DNA from 2 places in the Paenibacillus sp. FSL H7-0756 genome. Region 2 is predicted to be linked to the other one. Evidence: riboswitches for the same ligand, from Rfam matches in the RefSeq annotation. Region 2 holds a riboswitch; the other holds the start of a gene.

Region 1 (3,413 bases), 3.2 Mb from region 2:
CATTCCCAAAGTGGTACTGCACACCTCATCGGCTATTACAGACGCTCTGGGAGACAACGGCTCCCATAATTTCAAGGATGATATTATTGTGACCTTCCTCGCGAACAAGGATAAGCAAGAATTGCCGCTCCTGGTCATCTCGCTGGCCGATCTGGAGAAAGAGAGTCCCGATCTCGTGGCCCGGGGAATTGTCGGAGCGATCTTAGGCGGAGAGAAATCCGGCATTAAAGCCGGTACCTCGGATAACCTGACTATCCAGTTTGCCTTCAAGGAAACCCTCCAGCCGCAGAACTATTATCAGGGCGATACGCTTGCGCTGACGCTGAATTTTGAAGCCAACCAGGAAAAAGGCAGTCTCAAATAATTTACCAACAAAACAAACCATTCGAGGAGGAAATCAATCATGGGTATCAAAAAAACATTGGGTCTTGGCGTAGCATCGGCAGCACTGGGCTTGTCTTTAATCGGCGGGGGCACCTTCGCTTACTTCAGCTCCACAGCCACAAGCACCGCAACCTTCGCCGCAGGTACGCTGAAGCTCGGCTCCTCCTTCAATACTCCGGTAGCGCTGACGAATCTGAAGCCGGGAGACTACACCGTCCGCACCTTTACCTTGTCCAATGACGGCACACTGGATATCAAATTCCTCAAGCTCGCTACCACATACACCGTAACCGATGCCAAGGGCGACAATGCGGGCCAGGATCTCGGAGACCACTTCAAGGTCAAGCTCCTGGATAATTCGTACACCGGCGGTTCACTAAGCGGTCATGTGCTGTCCGAGATCTCCCTGAAGGATCTGAAGAACACCCCAAGCTACGATCTCGTAGCAGCAGGTATCCTGCCGGGAGGGATTGCCGCAGCCGGTTCCAAGACCTTTAAGATCGCCTTCGAGTTCGTGGACAATACGCTCGATCAGAACATTTTTCAGGGTGACGGCTTAGCTCTGAACTGGACCTTCGATGCTCTTCAAGGAGTGGGAGAAGCCAAGTAGATCAGGAATCCATCAAGACAGCACATCCTTCCCCAACCGGGCCGGGTGTGCTATTTTCTTTTCTACAGGCTGCCGGCTCAATGATTTTGTCCGATTTGCGGTTTTTTGTTATACTGACAAGTGAAAACGGCTTTGCCGTCCCTCCTATGAACGGGCGGTGCCGTTTCCGCGAGAGAGATAGGGATACGGTATAGCGCGAAGCATATCACTTCTTATCTTTTACCAAAAAAGTACGGAGGGCGTTGTAATCGTGTCAGATACTATGGGAAGCCGCATCCACAAACTCCGGCTGGAGAAGGGCTATTCGCTATCCGAGCTTGCGGATAAGGCTGATGTGGCGAAATCATACCTCAGTAATGTGGAACGGAATATTCAATCCAACCCCTCCATTCAATTCATCGAAAAAATCGCTGACGCGCTTCAGGTATCCATTCATGCACTGCTGTATGGCGGACTGGCAGAGACGGAAGAACAGGCCCTGGACGGGGAATGGTTCCGGCTGGTTCAGGAGGCTATGGCCTCCGGTATAAGCAAACGTGAATTCAAGGAATTCCTCGATTACCAGAAATGGCGCATGGAACAAAAGGACAACTAAACACAGCATTGTATGTCACAGGGAAGACTCCGCACGGCAGGGAGGCCGCCTTCGGCGAAGGCATGCTTTCAAGCGGCATACAGAAAAGGCACAGCGTACCGGACGCTGTGCCTTTTCTGTATGTATCCGAACAATGATGACCGCCTTACATCGCCTGGAGCGCCTTCTCACTTAGAAACCGGCGGATCTCCTCCGCCGCGATCCCCGCCTGCTTGGCAGACATCAGCAAGTGCACCCATTCTAAATCCAGATCTACTGCCTGCAGCTCGTCATTCCCCTGGTTGGACATATCCAAGAAATCTCCTCCTAGAATTTTCGCGTCCCCAGGCAGTCCGGCCATCATAGTAGTATTGCTACTTTGTAGTATCTCTACTTTAGATCCGAGACTTTGTGCCCCTGTCTTTCGGCAGGTTTACCTTTAACTGGACCCTCTCCATCATGAAAGGATCTGGCAAGAATCGATGAAACCGTTCTCCGCAATAACATTATACAAGATCATGCGCGATTAGTGTGTCGTTTTCTGGAATTTTTTTATGATAAAATGTGAGGAAACTTAGCTGAAATTGCCAGCGTCTTGTATAAATATTTCCAGTCCCAAGTTCAAACCCTAGCTAATAGTTTAAATATACTAAAGGGAACTCTAACTGCTCCGTCTTACCGCTGCGCGCAACCTCGTATAGAGACAATTACCCATTTGTATAGATGACGGACTGTGATAGGAATTTATAGTTAGATAGCACTTAAGAATTAACAAAAGCAAAAGAAGCGGAGGGGAATTTTGCTTATTTATGATAGTTCCGTATGAATACTGTAATGAATCATGCCAAATTGCGAACGGATTGACCGAAAGTATGAATTGATTACCCCGCCGGAAAGTAGCACAATAAGGTGAGAATGAAACCGCAAACATTTGCAGCTCCGCCAAGTGGCACACTGGATGCCTCGCGTGGAGTTTATCCGTTAGGAGGACCTATTCATGGCAGTCAAAGAGCCCTATAACGACACAGTATGGAGCAAATATTACGGCCCCAACCTGGGCTACATCCAAGAAAGATATGAGCAATTTGTCAAGGACCCCTCTTCTGTTGAACAACATTACCGTGATCTCTTCACCGTATCCGGCCCCCCTCCGCTGGCACCCGATGCCGAGAGGGCTCCGAGCCCTGCCGTATCAGCAGATGCGCAGTGGCTCAAGAAGGCTGTTAAGGCCTCGAAGCTGATCGCCAATATTCGGATATACGGCCATATGGCCGCAGACATTGACCCGCTGGAGCGCAGCACGAACCCGATGGCCAAATGGCTGGAGCTGGAGACCTACGAGCTTACCCGCGAGGATCTTAATGCTCTGCCTGCTTCGCTGATCTGGGATAATGCCCCTGCGGATGTGCATACCGCGATGGATGCCGTCCACAGAATGCGCCAGGCCTATACCCAGACCATTGCCTACGAATTCGGGCATGTACATGATGAACGCGAGCTGCGCTGGCTCAACAGCCAGGCGGAATCGATGACCTCCCCTGCCCCGCTGAATAATACAGAGCGCAAAGACCTGCTGAAGCGGCTGGTTCAGGTGGAGCACTTCGAGACCTTCCTGCACAAGACCTTTGTCGGCCAAAAGCGCTTCAGCCTGGAGGGCAATGATGCCCTCGTGCCGATGCTGGATGAGATTGTGCGGGCCGCCGCGCATGACGGCGCAGAGCATATCCTGATGGGCATGGCCCACCGCGGAAGACTTAATGTGCTGGCTCATATTCTGGGCAAGCCTTATGATATTATTTTCTCGGAATTCCATCACTCGCCGAACAAGGAGCTGTTCCCTTCGGA
Region 2 (3,413 bases):
AATCAGAACCTGAAGTTTGTAATGGCTCAGGTGGCCTCCTCCTCCAATGAACTGGCTCTAGGTGCTAACGAAATCTCGGTGGATATCGCTGATATGACCGAATCGATCAAGGATATCGAAATCAAGGTCTCCAATTATACGAATTCCACCAAGGAAATGAATAGAAGGTCTGTACATACGCTGGAATTGGTAGAACAGGGACGGCAATCGGTGGATACCCAAGCCGAAGGCATGCGCAAGAACATCCAGGCTACCCAGAAGGTGGCGGATACGATTGAAGCCCTATCGCAGAACGCACGCGGCATTACGATGATAACCAAGACGATTACCGAAATTGCCGAACAGACTAATCTGCTGTCGCTCAATGCCTCTATTGAAGCTGCCCGCGCAGGCGAGCATGGCCGGGGATTCGCAGTTGTTGCCCAGGAGGTCCGTAAGCTGGCCGAGGAATCCACCGCTTCCACCAAAGAGGTGTTCGGACTGGTCCGCAGCATTGAAGCGGATATCAAGCAGGCCATCGATAATATCGCCATTAACGAAGAGGTAGTTCAGGTACAGAATGAGATGATAACAGAAACGGCTAACATCTTTGCTCAAATTGTGCATAGTGTCCAATACATAACCGAGCAGATCGCTTCCTTCTCCGCAGAGAGTGACCTTATGCTGGAGAGCGCACTCAAGATCTCCGGGGCAATCGAGAATATCTCAGCCATTACCCAGGAGACCGCCGCAGGGACCGAAGAGGTATCCGCAGCGATGAACGAACAGATTCACGCGCTGCAATCCGTGGCTGAGGAGACAGAGAAGATGACCTCCGCAGTCTTCAACCTGCAAAAAACAATTCATATTTTCAAATTCTAGCTCCGGCACAATGAGACACGCGCCTGCGGAAATACTGCGGGTGGTGTCTCTTTTTCTATGCAAAAATCAGATTGTTATGTAATATTCACAAATTGTTGAAATTGTGCATAAGGGTAAAAAATGTGTTTTGCACTTCTTTACTATAGTCGTTCTATTGTCATAGCTTGTCTATAAGTCAACAGCTCACATATCCGTTACTTAAGTCCTATCATTTAATTTTGCAATGCTGTATATCTAGCGAATTCTTAACATTTTGCAGTACCTCAGGATTGTAATGAGTCTTTGTGCTTACTCTCCATAATAAGGGCCCGAAATTTTCATTTGCATTTTAAGACTTTAGTCTTCCAGGGACAACCATTTTCAAAAGTTTGAAATTCCAAATATTTAGCCATTTCAACTCCTGAATATTCGCCAAATTCCGAGTTTCTTCTCACTGGGGTTATTGACAAAAGAGGAGCTAGGAATATATTGTAAAGGAAAATTCTCCAAAGATTGATTTATAACCGCATACCGGCAAAATTCACCGAAAGGGAATGACGCAAAGCCATGGATCTACAGTCTCATTTCTGAAGTGGGATCATGACAGCCAGGTTGCTGAAAAACTGTGAACGCCTTAGGTTTCGCGTTTGATTATGGTGATTCGTGCAACAGACCTGTGCTCCAATATTGAGTACAGGTTTTCTATTGCTGACTTATACAAATAACAACATGCGGGGTGGATGTTCTGAAGACAGTTGCAGATTATATGGCGGAAGCATTGCACAATCTGGGAGTCACTCATTCTTTTGGAATCATAGGCAAATCTATTTGCCCCATCGCTTTGAAAATGGTTGACTACGGCATAGAGTTCATCCCCGGCCGGCACGAATCCAGCTCCGGCTTCGCCGCTGGCGGTTATGCTCTGAAGACCGGCAGCCTCGGGGTAGCCTTCGGCACTTCCGGTCCGGGCGGAACGAATCTGCTCACCGCTGCAGCGCATGCCAAGGCCAATAATCTTCCCGTCCTCTTCATCACCGGCCATCAGTCCATCAAGGAGCTGGGCATTCCCCAATGCCAGGATTCCACTTCTTATCTGGCTGATTTGGCGGATATGTTCCGGCCGGCCACCCTCTTCAGCAAGCTTGTTGAACGCGGCGATCACTTCAGCACGATTTTCAACCATGCCCTATCCATCGCCCTCGGTGACCGGAAAGGTCCGGTCCATCTCTGCATTCCGTTTGATGTGCAGACAGAGCGGCTCGCGGAATGCCGGATTGTTCTGCCGGAGCGCGAGGGACTAGTCAGTTATCAGAACTATGACCGGGTCATCTCGGCGATTAATCAATCCGTCAGCCCTCTGATCATTGCCGGTAAAGGCGTCAACCGCTCCGGGGCCCATCAGGAACTGGTGCAGCTGGCCGAAACCTTCAACATTCCTGTAGTCACCTCTCCAGGCGGCAAAGGCGCCATAGCTTATGATCACCCGCTCTACCACGGTCCTGTCGGCGTCGGCGGCTCCCCGCACGGCGATGAATTGCTGAACAACAGCGACCTGTTCATTGTTCTGGGCTCCCGTCTCAGCGATATGACTATCTGTAACCTGAAGCCGGAGAATCATCCGCAGCAGCTGATCCAGTTCGATGTAGATCCAACCTTTGTCGGCAAAATACTCACCTCATCCACCATCGCTGTCGGCGGAGACTTAAGGGACAACCTGGCACTGTATCTTCAGAAGCTGGACCCCTCTGCGGTCACCAAGCATGAAATTAATATTTCCAATGATTACAATGACGAGCTGCCCGTGCTGGCGGGACTATCTCTGGCTTCGGTAATGAGCACGATGAGCGAACAAATCCCCTACAACAGCAGCGTGTTCGTAGATGACGGCAGCCATGGGTTCAATGCTGTGAAATGGTTCAATGTCCGCAGGCCCGGCAGCTTCATATTTGATGCCTACTTTGCCTGCATGGGCAATTCAATTGGCATGGCCATCGGCGCCAAGACTGCCTCTCCCGGAGAGACCGTCTTCTGTATAACCGGTGACGGCTGTTTTATGATGCTCGGTGCTGAAATAAACACGGCCGTTTGCAAGGATATTCCGGTGATTTTCATCGTGGTGAACAATATGCAGCTGGATATGGCGCTCAAGGGCATGGAGAAAACGACCGGCCGGATTGACGGTACGATCTTCGAGGTTCCGATGGATGCTGTGAAATTCGCCGAATCATTGGGAGCAGCCGGCTTCCGCTGTGAGACGCAGGAGGAGTTCGCCGCCGCAATCCGCGAGGCTATCGCGCTTAACAAGACCTCTGTCATTGAGCTGCTGACTGACCGTGATGAGATGCCTCCCACGGCTCACCGCACGCTGGATCTTACGTAAGGAAGCCGTATTCGCACACATTTTCTAACCTACTGTCAGGAGGTCAAAAGCATGAAGCAGAACATGAACAGCGGACTCGATCATTTCACTGATCTCTCAGGAGATTACGGGGCCAAAGCCCTGGCTCCGATCAAAGAGCATTTCCCGGAATTAGCCGAGTATATCATGGGCAACGCCTATGGTGATATTTTTC

What was found. Region 2 has a riboswitch for cyclic di-GMP ahead of NST04_RS15350 (thiamine pyrophosphate-binding protein). Riboswitches for the same ligand answer to the same signal wherever they lie in the genome.
Region 1: it holds a riboswitch for cyclic di-GMP, as region 2 does, so the genes downstream of both, NST04_RS01570 (anti-repressor SinI family protein) here and NST04_RS15350 (thiamine pyrophosphate-binding protein) in region 2, are expected to answer to the same signal.

Annotation. Positions count from the first base shown of each region.
Region 1 covers NZ_JBBOVT010000001.1:354,940-358,352, forward strand. The annotation lists gene NST04_RS01555 (TasA family protein) at 1-364, shown strand, start outside; gene NST04_RS01560 (TasA family protein) at 404-994, shown strand; gene NST04_RS01565 (helix-turn-helix domain-containing protein) at 1,257-1,589, shown strand; gene NST04_RS01570 (anti-repressor SinI family protein) at 1,735-1,878, opposite strand; cyclic di-GMP riboswitch class I at 1,913-2,016, opposite strand; gene NST04_RS01575 (2-oxoglutarate dehydrogenase E1 component) at 2,566-3,413, shown strand, end outside.
Region 2 covers NZ_JBBOVT010000001.1:3,517,902-3,521,314, reverse strand. The annotation lists gene NST04_RS15355 (methyl-accepting chemotaxis protein) at 1-861, shown strand, start outside; cyclic di-GMP riboswitch class I at 1,364-1,460, shown strand; gene NST04_RS15350 (thiamine pyrophosphate-binding protein) at 1,577-3,220, shown strand; gene NST04_RS15345 (carboxymuconolactone decarboxylase family protein) at 3,272-3,413, shown strand, end outside.